DNA from 2 places in the Bacillus sp. D386 genome. Region 2 is predicted to be linked to the other one. Evidence: a T-box and tRNA genes for the amino acid it is inferred to sense, from the RefSeq annotation. Region 2 holds a T-box; the other holds one or more tRNA genes.
The links. A T-box is a leader RNA that pairs with one kind of tRNA and senses whether it is charged. The one in region 2 lies ahead of argS (arginine--tRNA ligase), so its partner is inferred to be a tRNA-Arg.
Positions count from the first base shown of each region.

Region 1: it has a tRNA-Arg gene. The T-box ahead of argS (arginine--tRNA ligase) is inferred to sense a tRNA for this amino acid. The anticodon was not compared.

Region 1 is NZ_VEMV01000007.1:212,389-219,607, forward strand. It holds gene racE (glutamate racemase) at 1-318, shown strand, start outside; gene FHY45_RS19710 (GerMN domain-containing protein) at 482-1,573, shown strand; gene rph (ribonuclease PH) at 1,718-2,455, shown strand; gene FHY45_RS19720 (XTP/dITP diphosphatase) at 2,502-3,107, shown strand; gene FHY45_RS19725 (metallophosphoesterase family protein) at 3,104-3,616, shown strand; tRNA gene FHY45_RS19730 (tRNA-Arg) at 3,796-3,869, shown strand; gene FHY45_RS19735 (NAD(P)/FAD-dependent oxidoreductase) at 4,069-5,286, opposite strand; gene FHY45_RS19740 (esterase/lipase family protein) at 5,479-7,038, opposite strand.
Region 2 is NZ_VEMV01000004.1:492,936-500,154, reverse strand. It holds gene arcA (arginine deiminase) at 1-1,099, opposite strand, end outside; gene argR (arginine repressor) at 1,331-1,786, opposite strand; T-box leader at 1,929-2,139, shown strand; gene argS (arginine--tRNA ligase) at 2,192-3,877, shown strand; gene FHY45_RS14345 (hypothetical protein) at 3,957-4,580, opposite strand; gene FHY45_RS14340 (Crp/Fnr family transcriptional regulator) at 4,666-5,352, opposite strand; gene FHY45_RS14335 (sensor domain-containing diguanylate cyclase) at 5,767-6,894, opposite strand; gene rodA (rod shape-determining protein RodA) at 7,138-7,219, opposite strand, start outside.

The DNA.
Region 1 (7,219 bases), on a different contig from region 2:
ACATTAAAGCCCTTGAAAAATAGGAGCATGGATACATTGATTTTGGGATGTACACATTACCCATTGCTAACAGAACCTATATCAAATTATATGGGATCCTATGTGACGGTTATATCATCAGGGGAAGAAACGGCCAGAGAGGCAAGTGTACTATTGGAGCATGCTGGCATGCTAAATAAGGAAACCCCTCAGCCAACCTACAATTTCTATACTACCGGCTCCAGAAGAATGTTTAAATCTATTGCTTACGCCTGGCTTGGTGAAGCAGTTGAAACGGTTGAACATGCTACGCTTAATCAGTTGGTAGATGGAGACTAGTAAAGCAACTTATAAAAACCCTTGCACAATTTTAAGTATGAAAATACTTCGCTAAAATTGTGCAAGGGTTTTTTTAATCCATAATTTTTTTCTGCCTATAAAGGTATAAAATGAGCCAAGCCCCGTATATATGTAGTACAAACAGTCTTAGGAGGAATGGTGTATGCCTTTACGAACGAAATCAACATTGGTTGCTTCGGTACTTATATCATCTGTTTTAGTGTCAGGCTGCGGCTTGTTCGATTTACCAAAAAAAGAAGAAATTGATCCGCCACAGGATGTTACTTATTTGAAGGAGCAGGCAGAGGGTGAAGAAGAAGTTGTCAATCAGGAGGGTGTTAACACCAACGAAGAGGTAGGAAAGAATGAAGAGGCATTAAAGGTTCAAACGGAATTATATTTAATGGATGCAAATGGATATATTGTGCCACAAACCATTCCATTGCCAAATACAGAAAGTGTAGCTAAGCAGGCGGTGGAATATTTAGTGACGAACGGCCCGGTATCACAAATGCTTCCGAATGGATTCAAAGCTGTTTTGCCGTCAGATACTGCTGTTAAAAGTGTAGACATTAAGGATGGAGTAGCCACCGTAGATTTTTCTAAAGAGTTTAAGGAATATAAAAAAGAGGATGAAACGAAAATTCTGGAGTCAGTGACTTGGACTTTAACGCAATTTGATAAAGTGGAGAAAGTAAAATTGCAAATCGAAGGGCAAGCATTAAAGGAGATGCCCGTTAATAAAACAGCAATACAAAACGGAACATCAAGATTAATGGGAATTAATAACGATCATACAGACACGACCGATATTATGAATACACGTCCTGTTACGGTTTATTATATGTCCGGTGAAACAGATAACTATTATTATGTACCAGTGACAAAAAGAATCAGTAATCAGGAAAATGATCATGTAGAAGCCGTAGTCAGCAGCCTGATTAAAGGTCCGGGTTATTCCTCTCCGCTTGTTACGGAGTTCAGACCTGATGTTGCATTAGTCGAGGAACCTAAAATAGAGGATGGCGTGGTTACACTTAATTTTAATGAATCTATTTATTCAAGCTTTGATGGGGAGGAGAAAATAGTATCCGGCCATTTATTAAATGAACTGGTGCTTTCTCTTACTGAGCAAAAAGATATAAAGAAAGTGGCGATTCAGGTAAATGGAGAGGGTGAGCTTCTGAAGGAAGATGGCAAGAAGCTATCGGAACCGGTAACACGACCTGAAACCGTCAATACAGGTAAATACTAATAGTGAAAAAGATGGGCAAGTTCCGTTTAGGAGCTTGCCTGTTTTTAATTTGGACATAAATGGCAATATTGTTTGGACAGGGTGCTTTTTTATTGATTTAGGGTATGCTAAACTAAGCATGATGTATACATTTAGGAGGTACCTATGAGATTTGATGGTCGAAAGAAGAATGAATTAAGACCCGTACATATAGAAACAAATTATATTAAACACCCGGAAGGCTCGGTGTTAATCAGTGTCGGTGATACAAAGGTGATTTGTACAGCCAGTGTAGATGACCGTGTTCCGCCATTTATGCGCGGAGAAGGAAAAGGATGGATTACGGCAGAGTATTCAATGCTGCCTCGTGCAACAGAGCAAAGGACGATGCGCGAATCAACTAAAGGGAAAGTTACTGGACGTACGATGGAGATCCAGCGTTTGATTGGGCGCGCTTTACGTGCGGTAGTCGATTTGGAAGCGCTTGGAGAAAAAACAATCTGGATTGATTGTGATGTGATTCAGGCAGATGGAGGAACAAGAACAGCTTCGATTACAGGTGCATTCGTTGCAATGGCGATTGCGCTCGATAAGCTTCAGGAGGCAGGGAAAATTAGCTCTTATCCGATTAAAAACTATTTAGCTGCCACATCAGTCGGGATGATTGAGGAGCTTGGAGCGGTTCTTGATTTGAATTATCATGAAGACTCTAAGGCTTTAGTGGATATGAATGTCATTATGACAGGCGCAGAGGAATTTGTGGAGCTTCAGGGAACCGGAGAAGAAGCGACTTTCTCCAGACATCAATTGAATGAATTACTTGACCTTGCAAGTGAAGGTTTACAGCAATTATTTACTGTACAGCAAGAGTCATTGGGAGATATAGCAGCTAAAATTCAGTAAAGCGTACCAATTTATACGATTTTTCTCTTGGGAGGAGAAGTTGAATATGAATACCGTTTTAATTGCAACCAAAAATAAAGGTAAAGCAAAAGAATTTGAAGCATTATTTTCCCCAAAAGGGATTAAGGTTATTACCCTATTGGATATTGAGAATGCGATTGATGTTGAAGAGACAGGAAGCACATTTGAAGAAAATGCTCTTTTGAAGGCTAACACTATTTCTGAGCTTATGAATATGCCTGTTTTGTCTGATGATTCTGGCTTGGTCATTGATGCATTGGATGGACGTCCGGGTATTTTTTCGGCAAGGTATGCAGGTCCAGGAAAAGATGATAGAGCTAATTATGAAAAGGTTCTTAATGAGCTAGAGGGTGTACCTAAAGAAAAACGAACTGCCCGTTTTTATTGTGCAATAGCACTTGTCGGTCCGAAGATGGACCCTATTACAGTTTCCGGAACATGTGAGGGAATCATTGCTGACGCGCCGGATGGCGAGAATGGCTTCGGATATGATCCTATTTTCTTTGTGCCGGAAAAACAAACAACGATGGCGAACCTTGAAGCAGAGGAGAAAAACAGAATCAGCCATCGAGCGAATGCTTTAAAAGAATTAGAGAAAGTACTAAATGAAAAAGTAGTGGAATTCCTATGAAATGTTTAATTGTCAGTGATAGCCATGGCTTACTGGAAGAATTGGACGTTTTGCATGAAAGACATAAAGAAGAGGTCGATCTGTTTATACATTGCGGGGATTCAGAATTATCTCGTGATGATCAAGTAATTCAGTATTATCAAACTGTACGAGGTAATTGTGATTTCGGAGAGGACTTTCCGGAGGATTTAATTGCACATCTTGAAGACTGGTCAATACTTGTTACACATGGGCATTTATACAATATCAAATCTACGTTGATGAATATTAGCTTGAAAGGGAGAGAGGTTGGTGCGAATGTTATCTGTTTTGGCCACTCTCATATAGCAGGTGCAGAAAAAATTGATAACTGCCTGTATATTAATCCCGGCAGTATACGTCTACCGAGAGGAAGTCAGTATAAAACCTATGTGATTCTCGAAAAACAAGGTCAGAATGCAATCGTTGATTTTTACACAATGTCTGGGGAAAAATTACCAGGCTGGCAATTGAAAACAACACTTTCCTAAATCAAAAAAAAGTTGTATAGTAAGTGAAGGGAATATACAGATCAGGATTTGTGAGTTCCCTTCCCTTCCCTTCACTTTTAAAAAGATAAAAAACTTTTTCAAAAAAGTTATTGACTTATAAATAAAGTGATTATATAATAATAAATGTCGTTAAGGACAACGTAAAAAAATAAAAACATGTCCCAGTAGCTCAGCTGGATAGAGCAACGGCCTTCTAAGCCGTCGGTCGGGAGTTCGAATCTCTCCTGGGACGCTAGTAAAAAAACCTCTTATTTTCATAAGAGGTTTTTTGTTTTCTATATCTAATAAGTATGAAGCTAGAATGATTAAATCTATGGTATAGACAAATTCTCTTCCAAGTCCGTTAATTAAAGAAAGAGGCAAAACCTTTTAAAGTTGGTTTTGCCTTTTTTTACATTTAATATTGAAATTATACAAATAACCTATTTGGATTACCTTTCCCTCCGTTTCTGACTATATAAGTTAAAGGCTGGATGAGAACCTTTTGTGATGATATCCGTGATGATTTTAGACAAGACAGTGCTATAGACAAGTCCGTTATCTCCATAGGCAAATTGAAAATGGCAGTGTGGAAATTCGTCATATTGACCGATAAGAGGAAGTCCATCGTGTGTCCCGCCATAGAAGGCTCCAAGATAAAATTCGGGTTCAGCTTTTATACCGGGAAAGAGCTTATTAAATTCTTCAATAAGCTTCGTCTTTTTATGATTAATTTTTGAATCACGATCCTCAGGATAGATTGTGTTTTCGTCAAGTCCTCCAATGATAATCCGATTATCTGCAGTTGTGCGCATATAGATATATGGGCGTGCTGTTTCCCAAATTAATGTTTGCTTATACCATTCAGATTGCTGAAGATTTTCAACCGGTTTGGTGATAACAGCATATGAACTTGTCAGAAGACAATCCTTATCTTTTTTAAATTCGAGCCCTTCATATCCAGCAGCAATGATGACTTTTCTTGCTGTGATGGAATGATTGCGGTCTGTAAAAAATGTAGCATACTCCTTATTGAATTTTTTACCGGTTATTTTTGTATCCTCAAATATTTGTACACCCTTTTGATGGGCTGCTTGAATCAGGCCATGATTATATTTAAATGGATTGATTTCCCCATCATTATGGATATACAAGGCTGATTGCTTAGAAAATGGGTAACGCTCTTTAATTTGGCTTTCGTTAAGCAGATCGACAGGGAAGTCGTGCTTGATCAAATAATCGTATTCCCTTTGTAACTTCATCTCTCCTTGGGGATCACTGGCATAATAGAGGCTATCCCTTCGTGTAAACTCGGAATCTAAATTTAGTTTTTTCGATGTTTCTTCAATTTCAGAAATGGCTTGCTCGCATAATTTTGTATGGTAAATGGCTGATTCTTCCCCAAAGGAATTGATCAACTCAAACAACATCTTATCTCCTAAATATTGAAGGAGGGCGGTGTTGGTCATTGTGCTGCCGGTACCAATCCTTCGTTTATCAACTACAGCCACCTTAAGTCCTTTGTCGCTTAAAAGGTATGCGCACTGTGCCCCTGAACTTCCTCCCCCAACAATAAGAACATCACAAAGTATATCTTCCTCCAACGATGGATATACAGGAGGATTAGGATAAGTTGTTTGCCAATAATATTTGCCGCTCTGCAGGTTCATAATCCGTGCTCCTTTTATAGAGGTGATTTGAAATAGAATTCCCTGCTGAAATGAAAGTATACCTGTATCAAAGTGTAAGATTATTGGATGGAGCGAGAGCTTAAAAATATATTATGACCACTTTATAATCTGAATAAGCAAAAAAGAAACACCTCTCTTATTAAAGAAACATAAGAGGGGTGTATATACACATTAATCAATATAAACAGATCTCACCAACGTGCGAACAGATTCTTTTCCGTTAGGATGCTTGGTCTTGATATCGACTGTCATATTATAGACACCTGGCTTCGGCACTTTTGGCAGTTTGGCAGAGAAATCTATTCCGTTGGTTGTCTTAGGGAGGACGGTTTGTGTCAATTCGATACCGTCTTTGTCGATTAATTTAATTGAGAAGCTAGCTGTTCCGGAATGCTTAGGGGCACGGATGGTGAAGTCCGTCAGCTCTGCTTTGCCTGTTCCGGCCATCTCCAGTTTATATATTTCCTTTTCGTTAAAGGTAGAGGCTAATAGATAGGCATCATCAGCTTCCGTTGCCTTTATTTGTACCGTCCATGTACCAGGAGTGAATTCTTTGTTATAAAAGGTATATAAGCTGGCACCGGAAAAAAGTATCTGATCGACAGTCGGCTTAGAGGCGGGGATGATGGTACCATCTGGTGAAATCAATTCGACACCTATTGATGAGTGGGCCGTATAGATCGAGATTGTACCGGTGGTTTTTTCCGGAATATAGATCTCTTTTTTTACAAGTTGATTTTGGGCTAAGGCATCCCCATGAATATAATGAGAAGATGTATTTTGAATGGCCGATTCATTTTGCTCGGGATCGGCTGTTGATTTAATTTGTGTAACTGTGGCAGTGCGCATATAAGGCTCAATCCGCGAAAACACCTTGGAGCCCATCCGAATATTATCATGGTCAATTGAGCTGTCTGTAAACAGATGTGTACCATAGGATAGTTTGGAGCTTGTTTCAGTGACCAATCCATCATTAGCCCCGTATGAAGATAAATAGGCGCCTCCCAAGGATAGAGCGGAGAAAGCAGGTCCATGATCCGTTCCTGCCACGGTATAGTACTTATTCTTGTTTCTATTCGTATGCCCATCCGTTACAGAGCGGAATCTCGCCATTTCCCCAAGCTGCAAAGAATAGGTACCAGCATCGTTTTGGCCAAGCAAATCTCCGAGCCACCCAGCATACCAGCTATATGCCAGGTCTGCCAGCTCTGAACCACGATGTGGTGAACCTAGTGTAATAACCTTGCCGACATAGGGGTGGGCTCCATAGTGTACTAGGGCTGCTTGAGTATCTGGTCCTCCTTTGCTGTGAGCGATGATGTTGACTTTCTGGCCATTGAAGTGTCGGGAGATATCGGCTAGCATCGATGCAAGTAATTCTCCGTTCGTATACTGATTTTCCGACCCGTTTCCGGCTGCATCATAAAGCTGGACAAAGGCGGTTTGATATCCGGCTTCATACGCCTTTGTATACATATCATTCACGCCATGATATTCTGTTTCACCGTACCAACTGGTTGAACTGCCATTTTTCCCTTGGACAAAAACAATCGGAGGTTTAGCTGGATTTAAATTCGGCGGCCGTTCACCCAGGAACCATTGGCCTGGCGTAAAGGTTTCATCAGGTGGTTTCAGCTTGCCGGCTGAGGTTTTTGTAGGCAGGCTGAATGGTAAGAAAAGAAGCGCAGCTGATAGAATAACACCAATCCGTTTCTTCATCGTATCCTTCATATGATCCTCCATTCAAATCAGTCTTTTAATACAAAAATAATTTTATGATGATTAGAGGTTTCGTATTCTGAAGCAAATGGCTCAAAATGTATTAGGAATAATTATGTGTGCAAGATTCTTTGAATCTGGAAGAGGAGTTTTCTTTGGTTGATAAAACGTAGTCAGAGTAGGTTTCTTTAGA
Region 2 (7,219 bases):
CATATGTAACAACTACACCAGGTGCAATCGCCAGTGTATTGGAACCATCATTCCACTGTTCACGTGGAGCTGCGATTTCATCTCCGTCACCACAAAGGATGATTTCAAGTTCAGGCAAGTTAAGCACTTCTTTTAAAGTCTCTTTAATGTCAGTACGGTGTGTGATATTTACATTAAATTCATCAGCGCCTTTTTCAAGGATGTAAATATTCATTTTACCGCCAGGTCCCTGAATCATCGGATGCATTGTAAATTTATTGTAGTCTACCATTGTAAATACAGTATCCAGGTGCATGAATGCACGGCAGCTAGGTATTTCAATAGCTATTACTTTCTTGAATTGATTTTGTTTATTCAAGATGCTAAGCGCGAATTTTTCGATTGCTTTAGCAGATGTTCTTGCTGAAACACCGATTGCGACTACTTCTGGGCTTAATACCAGTTCATCTCCCCCCTCAATTGGGTTATGATAAGTACGGTCAAGCCATACAGGAACATCTTTACCAGCAAAACGTGGATGATGCTTGATAATATATTCCATGAACATGGACTCTCTGCGTCTTGCAGGTTCGCGCATGTTATTAATTGTTAAACCGTTTCCGATAGCTGCTGCCGGGTCCCGCGTAAAATACAGGTTTGGCATTGGATCTGTATAGAATGGATAATGGTCTTCCATCAATTCATACAAATGTGTTTTTTTGCTGATCTCCAGTTCATTTTTGCGGATACCGGACATAATTTTGTCAACCATGTCTTCATTTGAAAATGATAATAAATACTCTTTAAGATTTTCAAATGTACCCTGTACCTTTGCATTGCTTTCTTCAAGCATGCGGCTAACAAATTCCTCTTTCACTTCAGGATTTGTAAGAGATTCTGCAGCAAGCTTCTCAAGGTATAAAACTTCTATTCCTTGATCTCTTAGTGTATTAGCAAAATAATCGTGCTCTTCCTGAATAATCGGCAAATAAGGAATATCATCAAACAATAGTCTCTCCAGATATTCCGGAGTAAGATTTTCTACTTCTTTTCCGGGACGCTTTAACATTACAGTTTTTAAAGTGCCGATTTCAGAAGTAACATGAATTGGATTTGTCATATTGCCTTTCCTCCTGCACACCTTATTTTTCTTACATTTTTAGTGTAAAGGAACGAAAAAAAGAGATTTGTGATTTTTTACACACAAAAAATGTGTAAATCCTCACATAAATCTCTTTAAATAGAAAAGTTTATGTATGAATATTCAATTAATTATTTTTAATTTCCTATTATTTCGCATAACTATGTATATTTTTTTGCATATCATACTTGAAATATAAAAAAATATTTCTTATAAATTTGCAACTGTTCTTAACCTTTCTTCCAGGGCCTCTGCTTGATGGATTGTACGGCAAATAATCATACAGGTATCATTCCCACATATAGTTGCCGCCTTCTCTTCCCACTCAAGTTCATCTAAAATTGCCCCAAATGAGTGGGCATGGCCAGGTAATACTTTTAGGATAATAAAATATTCTATTCTTTCAATATTTAATAATGCGTCTTGCATTTTTTTACGTAGTTTCATTGTGTCATTGTACTTATGATCTCCGATAAATCCATACTTCGTCCCTCCGGTCTTAGATGGATATTTTACCAGGCTTAATTCCCGGATATCTCGAGAAATGGTGGCTTGTGTAATATGCAACCCTTGCTTAGATAATTCTTCGACCAGCTGTTCCTGAGTTTTAATTTCATTATTCTGAATTACCTGCTTAATAATAGCGAGTCTTTTTTCCTTATTCATAATAAAATACTCCTTTTACTAAGTTCTATAATTCTATTTATACTCATTTGTGCATAGATGAGCAATATATTCATACAAAAGAATATTTTGTATTGACTTTCTATTCGGAATTTCTATACTATTTGTATATAAAATAATAAAGATAATATTTATGATGAAGAATAGTACTTAAAATACAAATTATAGCGAGCCGGGAATGGTGAGAGCCTGGTATTAATGGTTTTAAGGAACGCCCTTCTGAAATGCTCATTCGAACAACTTTAGTAGTTTGGGCCGGACTTTTCCGTTATAAAGTTAAGGTGGTTCATTAGAACAAGCAGAGTGGTACCGCGGGTTTACAGCCCGTCTCTTAAAGATTTTTAAGAGGCGGGCTTTTTTTATTATATTTTACTGGAGGCTGAGGATATGGATATAAAACTAGATGTAGCTTCTCATATGAATGAAGTACTAAAAGGTGACTTAAATCTTGAAACATGCTTGTCTTTGGTCGAAACCCCAAAGAACAAAGAGCATGGAGATTTGGCATTTCCCTGTTTCACTCTCGCAAAACTGTGGAAGCAATCTCCGCAGAAAATTGCAGTAACATTAGCTGACCAACTAAAGGATGAACGTTATGAGGATGTAAAAGCTATTGGACCGTATGTTAACTTTTTCCTCGATAAAAAGTCTATCAGTGAAAGAGTAATGAATACGATATTAACTGATCAACATCAGTACGGCACACTTTCTCTTGGACATGGTGAAAATATCGCAATTGATATGTCTTCACCCAATATCGCCAAGCCCTTTTCGATGGGGCACCTTCGCTCCACAGTAATCGGAGCCTCTATAGCCAATATTATTAAAAAATGCGGTTATACCCCTGTTAAAATTAATCACATTGGTGATTGGGGCACTCAATTCGGAAAATTAATTGTAGCCTATAAAGCTTGGGGAAATGAAGAAAAAGTTAAAAAGAGTCCCATCAGCGAACTTTTAAAGTTATATATTATCTTTCATGAAAAAGCTGAAACAGAACCTGAGCTAAAGCAACAGGGACGTGACTGGTTCAAAAAACTGGAAGATGGGGACGAAGAAGCCACGAAATTATGGAAATGGTTCAAAGAAGAATCCCTGAAAGAATTCGAGAAAATATATGAGCTGCTTGGCATTCAATTCGACTCTTTTAATGGGGAAGCTTTTTATAATGATAAGATGGCAGAGGTTATAGAAATAATTGAGAATAGCGGCCTGCTTGTAGAAGATCAGGGTGCCATGGTAGTCAAATTAGAGGAAGAGGGATTAACACCTTGTTTAATCAAAAAATCCGATGGTGCGACTCTTTATGTAACACGGGATTTATCAGCTGCTTTATACCGTTACCGTACCTACGACTTTGCCAAGGCTGTATATGTAGTCGGAAATGAACAATCCTTACATTTTAAACAGCTTAAAGCTGTTTTAAAGAAACTTGGATTTGACTGGGCTGACGATATTTCACATGTACCATTCGGAATGATTATGAAAGACGGCAAAAAAATGTCAACTCGTAAAGGAAGAGTTGTCCTCCTCGAGGAAGTGCTGGCCGAATCAATCGAGCTTGCTCGTAAGAATATTGAGAATAAAAATCCTGATTTAAATAACAAAGATGAGGTTGCAAAACAAGTAGGCGTAGGAGCTGTTATATTCAACGATTTGAAAAATGACCGTATGAATAATATTGAATTCTCGCTCGAAGACATCCTAAAATTCGAAGGTGAAACCGGTCCCTATTTACAATATACAAATGCTCGTGCCCATTCTATTCTTAGAAAGGCCTTCACTCCTGCTAGTGCATCAGCAGGCTTGAGTGATGAATATAGCTTTGATATTGTAAAGCATTTGCTGGCATTTCCATCCGTGATTGAGCGGGCTTTCGAAAAAATGGAGCCATCCGTTATTGCTAAATACTTGATTGACTTGGCTCAATCATTTAATCGCTATTATGGACATATACGCATATTAGAGAATGACAGTGAATTGCAAAATCGCTTGGCTTTAATAAAATCAATTACCATCGTTCTTGAAGAAGGCATGCATTTATTAGGAATGGAAGCACCGCAGGAAATGTAATCCCAGCTAACCTTCAATAAAAAATATCGGAGAACCGCTTCTATGATACACGGTTCTCCGATATTTTCTATTAAGACCATTATGATTGAATTGTAAATTCAGGTACCCCTTCGAAAGCGGCTAATTCATCAGCTGTAAATTGCACTCTAATCTCTTTTTTTTCATGAACCTGTAAATAAGCTGTTACTTGTTTTTCTTTCTTTACCGAATCGGAAACAGGAAAATGCAACGTTACCTGCTGTGATTGATGCTCATAATTTTGCAGTATAATTTTGCATTCATACAGATTACCTTCATCCTGCTCTTCTATTGTACATTCGCTTTCCAAATATTCTATAGCATTAGCTCCATTCTCAGCAGCATAAATATACGTTTTGGCAGAAGTACTTAATAGACTGTTAATTACAAAAGGAATAGCAAACAATAAGACAACCAAGAATACCGGTTCAAATTTCATATATTTCTTTAAAATCTGAGGATGCTCCATAAATAGCCATTTCAAAAATAACAAGATTCCGCTGACCTGAATGATAATGGATACAATCCAAACATAAGAGACCCCAATCTCGGCTGTAACAGGAATAGAGTACGCTTGAAACAGTTGATGGCCTATAGTTTCATCCTGACCGGGCCATTTCAGTTGTAATACTAACCCCCAAATAAATATAACTGCTCCCAGTGTATGATAGGAAGTTTTGATCACATTACCCCTCCATCCCTTTAGTATAATATTCCTATTATAGTAGGGAGATGGAGAGATTTTCAATTAATCAGTTCATAAATTTTCCTCATATAACTTCTTCTTCAAAATATTCAGGTTTATGAATATGAAGCATTCGATCTTTTATGGATAGAATCTGATTCTTCTTTAATTTATTTACGACCATACTTACGGTTTCTCTGGAGGTTCCGGACATAACAGAAATTTTGGTTGTTGTAATCGGACAGTTAATACGAATGACCCCTGATTCTTCTTCACCCAAATCATTCATTAAATAATCAATCGTATTCAACACTCTTACATGTGCACTAGGGGTCATAACGTTTTTAACTCGATTTTCTTGTACCGCAAGCAACTCATTGACTTGTAGGATTACTTTTTTAAGAAGTGCAGAGTTTTTTGCCACAATACTTTCGAATGCATCCGCTACCATATAGAAGACCCGAATATCTGTTTCTGCAACGGCACTGTGATTGTAGTCCTCATTTTTAAATAAGCCCATATAAGGAAAGACCGTGTTCTTTTTGACGTAACTTGTATATAATAAGCTACCCTGTTGATTCGATTTTTCAAGCATAACAAAGCCTTCAAGCAATATATATATCCTGAGTCTCGGATCTCCTTCAAAAAATAGATATTGACCCTTCTTATATGTTCTTTCATATATAAAAGGCTCCAGTTCTTTTATCTCTTTTTCTGATAAGCACGAAAATAGGTCAACTTGTCTTAATAATTGAATTGCTTTTGCTTTCATTCGAACACCCACTTATATGTATTGTTCAGTTTACTATCAATTCTTCTATTAAATTCAGCTTGCAAACAAGATATGTTTTGAGCTGATAACAATATAAAAATCCCTTTAAGGCAAGATTTTACTTAACCTTATTTCACTCCATTGACATACAAACATATCTGATGCTGATCGATTGGGCCTCATCCTTGCAGTAATATAGTATAAGGCCAAGTACTCGGACGTATGATTTGAATGTAGTTTCTATTCTATTACAATCAAAATATACAATATCCTTTCTTTAATATTATCAAAAAATTATATTAAAATAATTAAAAGTAGATAAAAAAACAAAAAAGTATGTATTTTTAATAAATTCATTATTAAAATACATACTTTTTTATCACTCTATCCATATTTATTTAATTGGAACGTCATTTACATTCTCGCAGCACTACTTATTTTTGCCTGATTCAATTCAACATTTGCTTCTTCTATAAGAATAGAGTAATCTAAATTGTCTGTCGCTACCCGTGTAGACGCTCCCATAGATACAGTGAAATCAATTATATTAGATGCTAATTTATTTTCATCTACAAGCTGAATAAGCCCATTTCTTAATTCGGCTTGCCTCTCTCTTATTTGTTTACCAAATAGTCCTGAAAAGATGACAGCAAATCTGCTTCCCTCTATATGAGCTACCACTCCCTCTCCGTTCACTGCCACGCATAATTTTTTAGATACTTCCATTAATACTTGGTCACTATAGGTAAATTCCTGATCTCTCCTATACTCCTTCGTATAATCAATTTCGATTAAATATAATGTAACAGGTGTTCCAGACTTTTTAGATTCAAGCCAAACCTCAGTTAAATAAGAATTAAAATAACGTCGATTTGGGATATTTAAAATATAATCTGTGAATGACATTTGCCGTAATTGTTCATTTTTTTCATTTAATAGTTTTATTGAATTAAATTGGTCAGTTATCTCACTGAATACGAGTACAACTGCTTCTATATGTTTATCTGCATTTAAAACAGGATTGGCACTAACTTCGAGCCAAATAGGCTGTTGAAATTTGAAATTTTTTATGCCTATAACTTCTTTTTCAACCGGTTTACACGTATTTAATGAAACCGATATTGGGATATCATTTTTATGCATTAGATTTCCATTTCTGTCTACGAGTCCCCATAGGCCATCAATCAATGATACAGAAGAAGCACTTTCAGCTGCTATTCCAAGGATCTCACTCCCAACTCGATTTATATCAATAATTTTCCCTTGGGAATCACTGATAATGATTCCATATAAAATCGAATTAATAGATTGTCCCCTCTCCATATCACCCACGTTTATTGGCTGTCTGGATATGTAATAGGATTGAAGACTAATAACAAAAATCAATAAACCAGAGAGGAGGATTGTTCCAAATTCCAAATGTTCATAATCAAATAGGATTACTATAAAATTCAAGCCTAATAACAAGAGAAACAGAGTGAGAAATACCGGATAATATCCTATAAATAAACCCGGTAATTTTCCATATGACTTTTGTCTCATTCATTCACCTTTTCTTTACATATTATTTATATAGTTCGCACTTATGTGGTTTTATATGACTATCTCTTTATTATAAAATAAAAAATAACAATAACTGCCATGTAACATATTCTTAAACTAAATATAAAATAGTAATTTATCATTCATAAAAAACATCTATTTTGAGCCATATTAGATTGTTATTAAACAAAAAATACCCCCTGCCGATTTAAGATCAGCAAGAGGTATTCAATGTTAATTTCCTTATGAAGATGTAGAAAACATGTATTTCTTATGATGGTATCTTATGCTGAATATTAATCCGAGCGCCATCATATTGCCGAGC